Bernardetia sp. MNP-M8: one gene and its partner. The protein of the gene in region 2 interacts with the protein of the main gene of each other region in a pairwise test. Links are inferred from orthologs where the notes say so. Each region holds a gene or a part of one and is shown on either strand. Other genes may lie near its edges.

What was found.
Region 1: the proteins of gyrB (region 2) and gyrA interact in binary tests that used the Escherichia coli proteins (3 or more experiments, as listed by UniProt). The link is inferred for Bernardetia sp. MNP-M8 from one-to-one orthologs.

The regions. Positions count from the first base shown.
Region 1 is NZ_CP147012.1:2,602,208-2,608,614, forward strand. The notes cover bases 1,578-4,836. They hold gyrA (DNA gyrase subunit A), read right to left. Parts: upstream 4,481-4,836; coding sequence 1,778-4,480; downstream 1,578-1,777. Other genes in these bases: V9L04_RS10730 (tetratricopeptide repeat protein), read right to left, coding at 1,578-1,625. Also shown: more of V9L04_RS10730, read right to left, coding at 396-1,577; V9L04_RS10740 (hypothetical protein), read left to right, coding at 4,909-5,346; V9L04_RS10745 (hypothetical protein), read left to right, coding at 5,524-5,934; V9L04_RS10750 (uroporphyrinogen-III synthase), read right to left, coding at 6,187-6,407. UniProt on the Escherichia coli protein: A type II topoisomerase that negatively supercoils closed circular double-stranded (ds) DNA in an ATP-dependent manner to maintain chromosomes in an underwound state.
Region 2 is NZ_CP147012.1:3,880,851-3,887,884, reverse strand. What follows is about bases 950-4,835. They hold gyrB (DNA topoisomerase (ATP-hydrolyzing) subunit B), read right to left. Parts: upstream 4,486-4,835; coding sequence 1,150-4,485; downstream 950-1,149. Other genes in these bases: V9L04_RS15795 (hypothetical protein), read right to left, coding at 4,673-4,835. In the rest of the region: V9L04_RS15810 (CsbD family protein), read right to left, coding at 171-356; V9L04_RS15805 (hypothetical protein), read right to left, coding at 495-686; more of V9L04_RS15795, read right to left, coding at 4,836-5,584; V9L04_RS15790 (hypothetical protein), read left to right, coding at 5,823-6,020; V9L04_RS15785 (hypothetical protein), read right to left, coding at 6,092-6,643. UniProt on the Escherichia coli protein: DNA gyrase negatively supercoils closed circular double-stranded DNA in an ATP-dependent manner to maintain chromosomes in an underwound state.

The DNA of each region.
Region 1 (6,407 bases), 1.3 Mb from region 2 along the record:
CTTATTGCCTACTTAGTGGGTCATAGAAATAGAAGCGCAAAACTACTATGTTTTGAAATCTTCTAACTTACAACCTAACAATTCCTAACAACTTCCTAAATGATAGATTTAGGAAGTTTGTTTTAAAGAAAAATAGAGTAGGTAAGTTAAAAAAGAAATTTCAAATTATTTTAATATAAATAATTTATAGATACAAAAATCTTTTGTTGGCTATGTAGTTTTCTAAATTACAGTAGCCATAGTTAGTGAGTAGTGGAAGATGATGCAGCCTTTGGAAGTATCATCTTTTTTTTGTGCGTATATTTATTTTCGTCTTATCGAATAAAAAAAATCCTACTTATTTTTACGCAAATAGGATTTTTGTTATGTAAGAAAATATTTGCAAGAAAAGTTACTTATTTCTTTTCTGCTAATTTTCTCATTTTATCTTCATTTACTTCATCTCCTTTATACATATAGAGATTCATTAGTGTACTATAAACAGCAGATTTTTCATCTGTCAAATCTTTATAAGCCATCAAATAAGGAATAGATTTATCTGCATAGGTAATCATTTTTTTATATCTAGCATCTTCTTTGTTTATTTTCTTGTCTTTTGACTTTTTTGCTTCATCTTCTAGTTCACGATACAAATCTCCAGCAATTTGATAGTACCCAACACCCAAAGCACGAATAGCTTCTTCATCTTGTGGATCTAATTTATAAATTTTTTCATAATATTCAAATGCTTTGTCTTTTTGTTCAAGTTGATCATAAAGACGAGCTAATATAGTTAATTGTCTTACATCATCAGGAGCTATTGCTTCTGCCTTTTGTAACATTTCGATGGCTTTATCATAGTTTTCTTGTTGAATATATACATCAGCAGCATTAGTTATGAAATAAGGTTCTTGAGGAAAACGTTCAGCTCCTTTTTCTAATACTCTAAGAAAGTTTGTACTATCTTCTAATTTATAATAGGAATAAGCAGCTGATTGATAAGCGTCTACTGCACCTGTATATTCTTCTATGTTGCCAAGTTTTTCATAAAAAAAAGCTGATTTATCTAGTTTTTCAGCTTTATTAGCAAAGTAAGCAGTATAAATCAAGTTTGTGGTATCAGTAGAAAGATAAGTAGCAAGAGGAAGCATTGTTTCGTAAGCTTTCACAAAGTCTTCTGCATCTTGGTATTTCTGTACGTTATTAAGAATAGCATTTTTCAAGCGAGCTTGTAAACCTGTTTCCATTCCTAAATCACTTTGAAAAGCTGGATCTTCTATTCGTTTAGTATATTTATCATCTCCTTCGGCTTTTTCTACTTCTAATGCCTTTGTCATGGAAGCAAAAGCACTATCTATTGGATTCTCTACGAGAGCTGCTACTTCTTTATCTTCTACTCCTGCTTCAACAATAGCAGTAAAAACTTTTGCTCTTGTATACCAAGTTCTAGCTTTTCCTTCTGTTTTCTTATGATAAGTTGCTTGACGAACTTTTTCTAGTGCTTTTTCGTAATTTCCTTCTTGAGGCGTTGCAAAAAATTCAGCACTGGTTAAAGCTCCATTTTGTGCAATAGTTTCATTTGTAAGAAATGAACCTGTTACAAATGCAGTTCCTACTATTATTGATTTTAAAATTGATTTTGTCATTGTATAAAATGAGTTTGAATTATTGGATTCATCACACGTTAAAATAGGTGTGATATTATTTTGAAATTGATTTTTTATAAAAAAATAGAAGTTCTATTTCCTTTACAAAAATAGAACTTCCAAAGTTAATGCAAGTATAATGCAAAAAAAAATTATTCTACACCTTCTGAATTTTCATCAGCTTCTGTATCATCATTTTCAGAATGACTTCCATTTTCAGAATTATTGGCTTCATTAGCAAGATTTGTAGCAATTTCTCCATTTACCTCTGTATTTGGATTTTCCATTCCTTCTTCCAATAAAATATCTTCTAACTCTTCTTCTATGTGTTCAATTTTAGCAACAGAAGCTATTTGGTCTCCTTCTGCTAAATTTATCAGACGAACGCCTTGTGTAGCACGTCCCATAGTACGAAGTTCGGAAACTGCAAAACGAATCATGACACCCGATTTTCTACTAATCATTAAATGGTCGGTATCGATTACTTCTTTTATGGCAATCAAAGTACCTGTTTTTTCTGTGATTTTGAGAGTAGTTACTCCTTTTCCACCACGTTTGATAACTCTATAATCTTCTACATCGGAGCGTTTTCCATATCCTTTTTCAGAAACGACTAATAGATTTGAATCTGGACGGTTCAGACAAACCATTCCAATTACTTCATCACCTTCTTTTACAGAAATTCCACGAACTCCTGATGCTGTTCTTCCCATCGGACGGACTTGTGTTTCGTTGAAACGAATTGCACGACCCGAACCAACAGCCATAATAATTTCGTTGTTTCCATCTGTCAAACGAACATCTAAAAGTGCATCGCCTTCATTAATCGTAATGGCATTAATTCCATTTTGACGAGGACGAGAGTAGGCTTCCAAAACTGTTTTCTTGATTTGTCCTTTTTTAGTACAGAAAATTAGATTATTGTTATTTATATAATCTTCGTCTTTCAGACTTTTTACATTAATAACAGTCTGTACTTTTTCGCCTGTTTCTATCGAAATAAGGTTTTGAAGTGGGCGACCTTTTGATGTTTTTGAGCCTTCTGGAATGGCATATACTTTTAACCAATATACTTTTCCATAGTCTGTAAAAATCAATAAATAATTGTGTGTAGAAGCTACAAACAAGTGTTCTGCAAAATCATCTGCTTTTGTAGTTGCTCCTTTTGAGCCTTTTCCACCACGGGCTTGTGATTTGTATTCTGATAAAGAAGTACGTTTGATATAACCTTCATTAGAAATAGTAATTACCATTTCTTGTTCAGCAATCAAATCTTCAATATCAATATCTTCTGCACTATGAACAATTTGAGTACGACGCTCATCACCATATTTTTCTCTAAGTTCAAGTAGTTCCTCCGTAATAATTTCCATACGACGTTCTACTCTAGCTAAAATATCTTCGTAATCTTCTACTGTCAAAACAAGTGCGTCGTGTTCGTTTTGGATTTTGTTGCGTTCTAGTCCTGTAAGACGTTGAAGACGCATTCCCAAAATTTCTTTAGCTTGAATTTCTGAAAAATCAAATACAAAACCACTTGGAACAGCAATGTCCTTGAAGAAACGACTTTCAGTATTCATTTGTCCTTCACCTGTCAAAACATTTCTTGCTTCTTCGGCATCTTTTGAGCTACGAATTGTCGCAATTACTAAATCAATTACATCAAGAGCTTTCAAAAGACCTTCTAAGATATGAAGACGTTTTTTAGCTTCTCTAAGGTCATATTCTGTTCTGCGAACAACAATTTCGTGTCTGTGTTCGACATAATAACTAATTAAATCTCTAAGATTACAAATTCTTGGACGACCTTTCACAAGTGCAACATTGTTTACACTAAAAGAAGTTTGAAGTCCTGTATATTTGAAAAGCTGATTCAAAACTACATTTGCCATCGAATCACGCTTAATATCATAAACGATACGCAAACCATTTCTATCTGACTCATCACGAATAGCAGAAATTCCTTCAATACGCTTTTCGTTAACCATAGCAGCCGTTTTTTCTATCAAACTTGCTTTATTGGTTTGATATGGAACTTCTGTTACAATAATCTGTTCACGATTATTTTTGTCCGTGTGTATAGTTGCAACGGCACGCATCACAATTCTTCCACGTCCAGTTTCTAATGCTTTTTTTACTCCTGTGTAGCCGTAAATAATTCCTCCAGTTGGAAAATCAGGTGCAATTACAAATTTTGTAAGTTCCTCAACTGTAATTTCTGGATTTTTGATATACTCAATAATTCCATCAATGACTTCTGTAAGGTTGTGAGGAGCCATATTGGTAGCCATACCAACAGCAATACCAGACGAACCATTTACCAAAAGGTTAGGTAATTTTCCTGGTAAAACAGAAGGCTCTGTTAAGGAATCATCAAAGTTTGGAATAAAATCTACCACTTCTTTGTTCAAATCTGCCAACATTTCTTCAGCCAAACGCTGCATACGTGCCTCTGTATAACGCATAGCTGCTGCATTATCACCATCAATAGAGCCAAAGTTTCCTTGTCCATCGACGAGCATATAACGAAGCGACCACTCCTGCGCCATACGAACCATCGTTTCATAAACAGACGAATCGCCATGAGGGTGGTACTTACCCAAAACCTCACCTACAATACGAGCCGATTTTTTGTAAGCTTTATTGTGATAAACTCCCAAATCTGACATTCCATACAACACTCTACGGTGGACAGGTTTTAAACCATCACGTACATCAGGTAAAGCACGAGAAACAATAACGGACATCGAATAATCAATGTATGCCGTTCGCATTTCGTCCTCAATACTTACAGGAATGATATTACTGTTTCCATCATCTAACAGGTCTTCTGAACCATTTTCTATATCTGCCATATATTATCTAGTAATAAAACTATATTAAATTGAAATTCTTGATTCTAATTTCTCATTCAAGCATTTGCTTGGATGTTCTCTTTTGTAAGTATATGCTTACTAACTAAATAGAAAACACAAGATAAAATTTTGCGTTAGAATAATAATTTTTCAGTTGTTTTTGTGATAAAATTTCCTTGAAAAACAACTCTGCAAGTTACGAAAAAATAGGTAATTTGACAACGTTTTTAATGCCTTAAATTGAGTATAGAATGGTTAAGTTTATAACAGTGTTTTATATTGTTTTTTATTTGGATTTTGCTTAATTTTTACGTTATCTATCTCATTTATAGACTGTAAATTCTTTTTTCTAACCATTTTTAATGAAAATACGTTTTACAATCACAATTATTTTTTTAACTACCTTACCAACCCCTAACACTATAATTTTGATAACATTAAAAAATTCTGATGAAAAAGTATTTTATGAAGTTTATGTAGAAGCTCACACAAATTGTCTTTATGCAGATTGGACTGGATTTGTGAATGTAAATAATGTAAAAGCAGGCTGTTTGGTTGCCTTGGATTTAATTAAAGAAAATAATTGTCCTTATATCATCAATGATAATACAAATTTAGTAGGTCCTTGGCAACAAGCCAATCAGTGGATACAAGAATTTTGGATGCCACAAGCTATTGAAGCAGGTTTACGCTACATGGCTCATATTACATCTCCTGATATTTTTGGAAAACTTTCTGCACAAGATTTAGAAAAAAAAGCAGCAGGTATTTTTATTATGCGCTTATTTAAAAATAAAGAACAGGCAGAAGAGTGGATAAAAGAATGTCAGAAAAAAGATGATGATACTTTTAAAACCAATATATAATAGTCTTGACAATACATAAAAGTAATTTTTTCATATCCTGAGAAATTGTTATTGATTTTTTTTGAATTCTAAAGATAATCAAAGTAGAGAGGGCGTTTTTTCTTTCCTATCTCTCTTCATTTTTTCTTAATTTTACGGATAATACTAAAAAAACAAAGAAAATTAAACTTACAAAAAATGACACCAAACGATATACACGTAGAATCTGCACGCATCCAGAAAGGAATAGAAGACCATTTGGGAATTGATGGAAGTCTTATTTTTGATTATTCTCAAGAAGGAACAACTATAAAACTCAATTTAATTACGGTTAATCCTCGCCACAATCAATCTTTTTTGTTTCATACTGAACACGGAACAGACAAACTAGATGCCCTCAAAAAAATGTTTGAATATGTTCGTAGTTATCGTGAGCGTGATAGTTCTTATACAATTCAGTGGGTTTCAAAAGAAGATAACGGACATAGAGAATTACAAACTTCTTATTTTCGTGCAAGAAATATGTATGAAGCACTAGACAAACTTTATTTTGGGAGAGAATTGAATTCTATAACGGTGTATAGTGTGGTTATGAATCCTTCGGCTTAGATTGGTTTGTCGTTGGTGAGGACACCAACAACGGCAGGAGAAAAAACAAATACAACAAAAAAAGGAAAATTAAGCCCTTTCTGCCAAGTCAAAATCTATTATTTGGAGAAAAAATTAAAACAACTTCCTAAATAGAAACAAAAAACTCTCTTCTCAAAAAGTCAAATAAATTGAATGTTGAGAAGAGAGTTTTTAATATAATAGAAGAATTGGGTTTTAATTAATTGAACAGGATTTTAATCCTGTTTTGTCTTATTCAATCCCTAATTCTTCTTTCATTTTACGAATATATTGTTCGATTGCTCCTGTCATAGACGGTGCATTTGGAAGAGGTGCTTCAATATCTAAGCGCAAGTTATGGTCACGAACAGCTTGTGCCGTCGTAGGACCAAAGGCTGCAATACGAGTAGTTTTTTGTTTGAAATCAGGGAAATTATCAAATAAAGATTTGATTCCTGATGGACTGAAAAATG
Region 2 (7,034 bases):
GAGATTAAAAAATGGAAGATTTGGTTGTCTTCTCTGAAAATTGAATAGTATTTTTTGGTCGGAAAGGTATAGAAATTAGAAAGAAAACGTACTTATCAGACCACCGTAGCTTCTGCATCATTCATTTTCTTTCTAATTTTATAAAAATGATTTTTTATATTTTTGATTGACTAGAGAGATTTAATCATCTTGACTACTTCATCTCTTGTCTTACCAAGTTTTTGTTGAATTTTGCCTAACATTTGGTCTTCTTGACCTTCTGCGTATGTTAAGTCATCATCGGTAAGTGAACCGTATGATTTTTTTAAACGACCTTTTACTTCGTTCCAAGTTCCTTGATATTCTAGCTTGTCCATAATAATAAAGATTAAATAAAGATTAAAAAATTGAGATTAAAAAATAAATTGCTCGTTGAATGAATTAGATTTATACTCTAATAACGTTGTTGTATTAACATTTTTTATTTTTTTTTGTTTTAAAAAATGTATTTTTTTTTATCCTTCTACTTTTCCACTTGTGGTTTTGAAAAGTCCCATTCCAGAAAGGAAAAAGATAAAACCAAGTACGGCAAAAATCCAAGGATTTTGACTAGAAAGGTTTTGTCCGAAAATACCGAAGACACCTATTACTAATCCAATAATACCTAAAAGGATAAGAAAAATGCTAATTATTGCTTTAAAATTCATGATTTGTAAAATTTATGTCTATATGTAACAAGACTAGGTAAAAAAATGGAAATTAGAAATTGTTGATTTACTAATTTACTTAATAGAGTTTTTGATAAATGTTTTCTGTTTTTTTTGATTTTTGACAGTATTCTTAAAATAAGTTTTAAAAAAATAAGAATAAATACTTTATTTAGTAGAATAGTTTGAGAAGGAATATAAAAAAAATGATAGTTTCCTTTTCTAAAAAAATGACTTTAATTAAATTAAAGTGAGAACTATTTAAAGTGTGTGTCTGCTTATATATACTCTGATTGATGAAGAAAGGTTACACAAAACATGAAAAAAAATAGAAATAATTTGTCTATTTTTTAAAAACCTTATTTTTGAGGTATATAAGCACAAAAAAGCCATAAAAATAATTAAAAAATATTTTTATGGCTTTTTTAATATAAGATTGTCAAAAATAATTTTGACGATTTTATCAAGTATCTACACGAGCATAACGAGCATTTTTCTCAATAAACTCTCTACGTGGAGCAACCTCATCTCCCATAAGCATAGAGAAAAGTTGATCTGCAGCAGCAGCAGACTCTACATCTACACGCTTCATACTTCTCGTTTCTGGGTTCATTGTTGTTTCCCAAAGTTGCTCTGGGTTCATCTCTCCCAAACCTTTGTAACGCTGTACGCCTACTCCATTCATATTTCCACTTGAGCCACCGAGTTCTCTCATCGCTTGTTCACGTTGAGGTTCATCCCAACAATAAACTTGCTGCTTACCTTTCTTGATAAGATACAGAGGAGGTTGAGCAATATAAACATACCCTTTTTCAACCAAATCTTTCATATAACGGAAGAAAAGTGTCAAAATAAGTGTTCTAATATGGCTACCATCAACGTCTGCATCGGTCATGATTACGATTTTGTGATAGCGAAGTTTATCAAGGTTTAGGTATTTTTCGCCATTCTCATTTTCTCCAAAACGAATACCCAATGCTGTAATAATATTTTTTATCTCTTCATTATCATAAATACGATGTTCTTGTGCTTTTTCGACATTCAAGATTTTACCACGTAAAGGCAAAATTGCTTGTGATTGTCTGTCTCTTCCTTGTTTGGCACTATTATGAACAAAAACCCCAGAAGCTAAAGCAAAATTGTGAGTATTCGGAACTTCAATATCAAATACATCTTGAGTTTCTTCCAAAAACTCTACACTTATTACTTTGTGATTGTAATTTTCAACAGCTTCTAAAACTTTTTGATTATCCCCATTAAAAAAACGTTCTGAAAAATTATTTACTTTCAATACATTTTTCTTCTTCGGATAGTCACTTCTTTTGATTTTATCAAAATTTTCTAAAGAGCCATGTTTTTCCAAAACTTCCTTCATTAAAGCAATGGTACCATCAAAATATGTCTGATTATATGCCTTTGAACGAGATTCTCTAAATTCTTCCGTCCATTGTTGTTTAGTAGTTTCGCTTCTCCACAACAATAATTCTTCATCATTCCATTGTTCCTTAGCTATTTTAGAAAGTTCTTCTCTTTTTTGAGGATTTTCTTCAAAATAACTTTTTGTAGTTTGAGATTGCTTATTTTTATTTTCTTCTTTACTCCAATATTCTTGTTGCATTTGATTCAAACGCTCTACATTTTTAGGAGCTTTACCATTTGGAATTAGAAGTTTTTCCCTCATCATTTCCATATATTGCTCATCATTCCATTGAGCTTTCGCTTGTTCGGAAAGTATTTTACGAGTTTGAGGTTCTTGCATTCTCTCACTCATTTTTATACGAAAAGCAGGTTCTTTTTTAAGTTGCCTACATTTTTCTATTACATCTGGTCTATGAAGTGTTTTTTCTAAATGCTGTTGATGAATAATTAAGTGTTCCTCTTTAGAAAATCTTTTAATATTAGATGGATTATTATTTAGCTTATTGAAATCAACATGATGTCTAGTATCACCATCTTCCAATGCATCTAAATTATTCCTCAAATTATATTGATCAGCTAACATATGAGTAAAAATCCACTTACTATTTTTTGGATTAGTTACCATTTCATAACCTTCTATAGTAATTCTTCCTCCTATTTTAGACATTTTTTTATAGAGAGGCATTAAAGAAAAACCATTTTTTAAATCTTTTGCTTCTACATACTCACCATTTCGAAGCATAAACTTATGGTCTGGCGTACATTTAATTTTCTCTCCATTGTCTAAAGTAACTTGAACTAAATTTGCTTTTTGTTTAGTTCTACGAGGATATAAGATTTTTTCAATACCTATCGAACCATCTTTAAGAATAGTATAACAGTAATTTTGTTTTCCTTGTGAGGCTTCTTTGATGAGTTCTATAAAGCTCAAATTTCTACCATCTGTTAGAGCTACTTCTGTTGTACCAACAAAACAACCACCTGCTGAATCTCCCTCTACGAGATAAATTTCACACTTTTCTGGGTCTTTTTCCGAACAATCGGCTAATTTCCCTGGAAGTCCTGTTCCACTAAGAGCTGTTTTACGCTGAACCATTTCACGAGCCTTTCGTGCAGCCATTCTAGCTTGTGCAGCTAAAGTAACTTTTTGAATAATGATCTTAGCTTCTTTCGGATTTTCTTCTAAATAACTATAAAGTGCGTCAGCTACACATGTTTCTACTGCACCTGATACTTCAGAATTTCCTAATTTTGTTTTTGTTTGTCCCTCAAATTGAGGCTCCATTACTTTTACAGAAATTACAGCAGTCATTCCTTCTCTAAAATCACTTCCTGAAAGTTCTACTTTTTTGTCTGTTAAGCCATTTTTATCAGCATAACTTTTCAAAGTTCTTGTCAAGGCACGATAAAAACCTGTAATATGTGTTCCTCCTTCTATTGTATTAATATTATTTACATAAGAAAATACATTTTCAGAGTAAGAAGTATTGTAAAGAATAGCTACCTGAACTGGAACATCATTTTTGTCTCCTTCTACATAAATTGCATTTGGAATAATGGCAGTACGGCTTTTGTCTAAATATTCTACAAACTCACGTAGTCCACCTTCTGATAAAAATGTTTCGGTTACAAAATTTCCTTTTTCATCTTTTTCACCAAACTCTTCTCTTACATCTGAAAGGGTAATTTTTACACCTGCATTCAAATAAGACAGCTCACGAAGACGATTAGCAACGGTTTCATATTTAAAAACTGAATGTGTAAAAATGCTTGCATCAGGATGAAAAGTAACTTGAGTTCCTGATACATCAGTCGTTCCTATTTCACGCACCGAGTATTTAGGTGCGCCACAAGAATATTCTTGCTCAAAAATCTTCCCATTTCTGTGTACTTCTACTCTCAAATCATCTGATAAAGCATTTACACAGGAAACACCTACACCATGAAGACCACCAGAAACTTTATAAGTATCTTTATCAAATTTACCTCCTGCGTGAAGTACTGTCATTACAACTTCTAAAGCAGAACGATTTTCTTTTGTATGTATATCAGTAGGAATACCACGACCATTATCTCTAACTGTGATTGTATTTCCTTCATTTATGGTTACATGTATCGTATCACAATGTCCAGCAAGAGCTTCATCGATAGAGTTATCTACAACTTCCCAAATCAAGTGATGCAATCCTTTTATACCTACATCGCCAATATACATGGCTGGGCGTTTACGTACGGCTTCTAATCCTTCAAGAACTTGAATATTATCTGCGCCATAATTACCTCTATCATTATTTTCTGAGTTATCTTCTGGAATAGGAGAAACTGTATTTTCTACATCTGTTTCTACTATTGCGTTTTCCTCTTTATTATTTTCTGCCATTTTAATTATTACTAATTGTTTTTGCGTTTTTACTTTTTTGATTTAATACGTTTTTATCTGTCTTAACTAAAATCCTTACTAGATAAAAGGCATATTTCATTCCAAAAATTATTATACAAATATACACAAAAAACGCATCTATTACAATTATAATAGACATTGCATCAAAAGAGTAATTGTTCTTTTTTTAAATTTTCATAATATATGGAAAAGCTAAACTGAGCAGCATGGAAGCAATAACAGAAGTTGTAACTAAAACTACTGTAATAAAACGAAGTTGAGTTAAAATTGAATCTTTTTTATTTTGTGAGTAAGCATCTAATTTATCGATACGTCTCAAAATTTTTTGGTCTTTTAGATTAGTCTGGGCTGTAAATCCCGTTTCTTGTCGGTAACCAATATCATAATCTACTTCTACAAAATGCTGAAAAGCATCTTTATAGGCATTTAGGTAGGCAAGATATTTATATTTTTGTTCTAATTCATAGGTGTTGCTAACAATGTTTTCGGTAAGTGTTTCAAAATTTTTTTTCCATTTATTTAATGAAATGCTATCTAATCTATTTATAAAATCTTTTTCATGTCTACGAAGCTGTAAAACTAAAACTTTGTCTATGTGAGGTTGAACTTCTAATAAGCGTATATACTCTCTCATTACGCCTTCCAAACCATAATCTTTATATCCTCTTAATCTTATCTTGCGTGCTAATTCTTTCATCATATCTGTACTGAGCTTGACTTCATATTGCAGGGAATCCAAATTCTTAGTCATATTCCACTTTTTGGCTTGAGGAGATGTTTTGATGGAATTTATTGAACCTAAGATTTGTGATTGATTGACAATATACTCTTTCAAAAAACGACTGTGTCCTGTTTTATAAAACTCTTCATTGAGTGGTTCATTTAATAAAAAATCGCTTCTTAATTTTGATAAATTTCGAATATGGATATGTAGTTCATGAACTTTATCAGCCAACAGATTTATTGATTCGACACGTCTAAAAAGCCAAAAACTGAGTGTAGCCACAGCAAAGGAGAGTAAGGTGTAAATCAAAAAAGCTATAAAAATACGTTGGCGTGGATATTTTAATTTTATCATTGTACCCTAAATATCTAATCATTTTGTGTTTTATGCAAATTACTAGCTAATAAGTACGCAAAAATTACAATAAGCTACTAAATAATCGCTTTAAATTAAATTTTGAGAAACATGCACTCAAGACTTATACAAGTGATAAAAGCTCTGATATTCAAGTTTTTATATAATTTGATGGACTTAATTTTGTATTAGTTAAAATAAAAAATCCTGTCTTACAAAATTTTCATACTATAAAAAAATGCACACACTTAAAATTAATCTGTTTTCTTTTTTACCTTCATTCTCTTCTTCAAAAAAAGTAGTTTCTGATTTAAAAAGTAGTCCAAAAAAGCCTTCAAAAAAAGAGAATTCAGAAGAACCTTCTACTGAAAGCGACTTACCTGCTTCTCAAAAGGAGAGTGCTGCTATATATTATCTTCCTGTACATTTAATGTAAAAACAAAACACGCTTTTTGCATAAATTATTTATACAAAAAACGTGTCTTATAATAACCAATACACTTGATTTTATTTTCTAAAAATCCAGTTGATAGCATTTTCTTTGCTCATATAAAATCTACACTCATAAGGCAACATTTGCTGTAAATAACTAACAACATAGTCAATTCCTACTTTGTGCATAGGGGCATTGGTACGTAAAATAGCCAACTTAGCTGATTCTATTTCTTGTTTTTGCATACGAGGAATCCAGTCTAACATCAACCAAGCACGAGCGAACATACTGACATAGCCCAATTCCATAGCATCAATCAATAAACCTGTAATACCATAGAGATAACTAAACTCAAGTAATTTGTTCATAACTTCCTTGTATTGCTCGTCAGTTATGTCACCTCTCCATTTTAGAGCTAGAATACCATCTTTGATAGCTTCTTTATTTGTTTTATCTTTTGGGATATAACTAATTCTAGCGAAAGGTACTTCAAAAAGAACCGTATTATGAATAGGAATCTCTACAGATTTTGTATCTAACCTTTTTTTATAGGCAGTATGAGCATCATCAAAAATTTGTTTTTTTGAAGCGTACTCTTCTTTATGTATTGTCTTAAATGAATGCATTATTATATAATTATTAAGGGGAAAAAATTTAAAGCAAAATAAAAATTAGAAACTAGTTATTTATAGAGATTATAGAGAAAGTTTGTAATAAAAATTAGACACAACTAATATAATAAGGGAGGGAATAATTTGTATCTAAATTTGTTTAAAACTTGCTTTACACTTTAAAAAAATTTCTTTTTTGTTAGTTTTTTGCTTTTATCAAAAAATAATGCTGTAAAATTGACAAAATATTTTGATATTTGCTAAACGATAGTGTAATTTGAAACGAATTTAATGAATTTTTTGTTACTTTTTCTACTAAATTTTAGATTATTTAGGAAAAGTCTTAATATTATTAACTTAATAGGTCATCTTATCGCTTTCATATTTCTTATTTGGTAACTTTTTA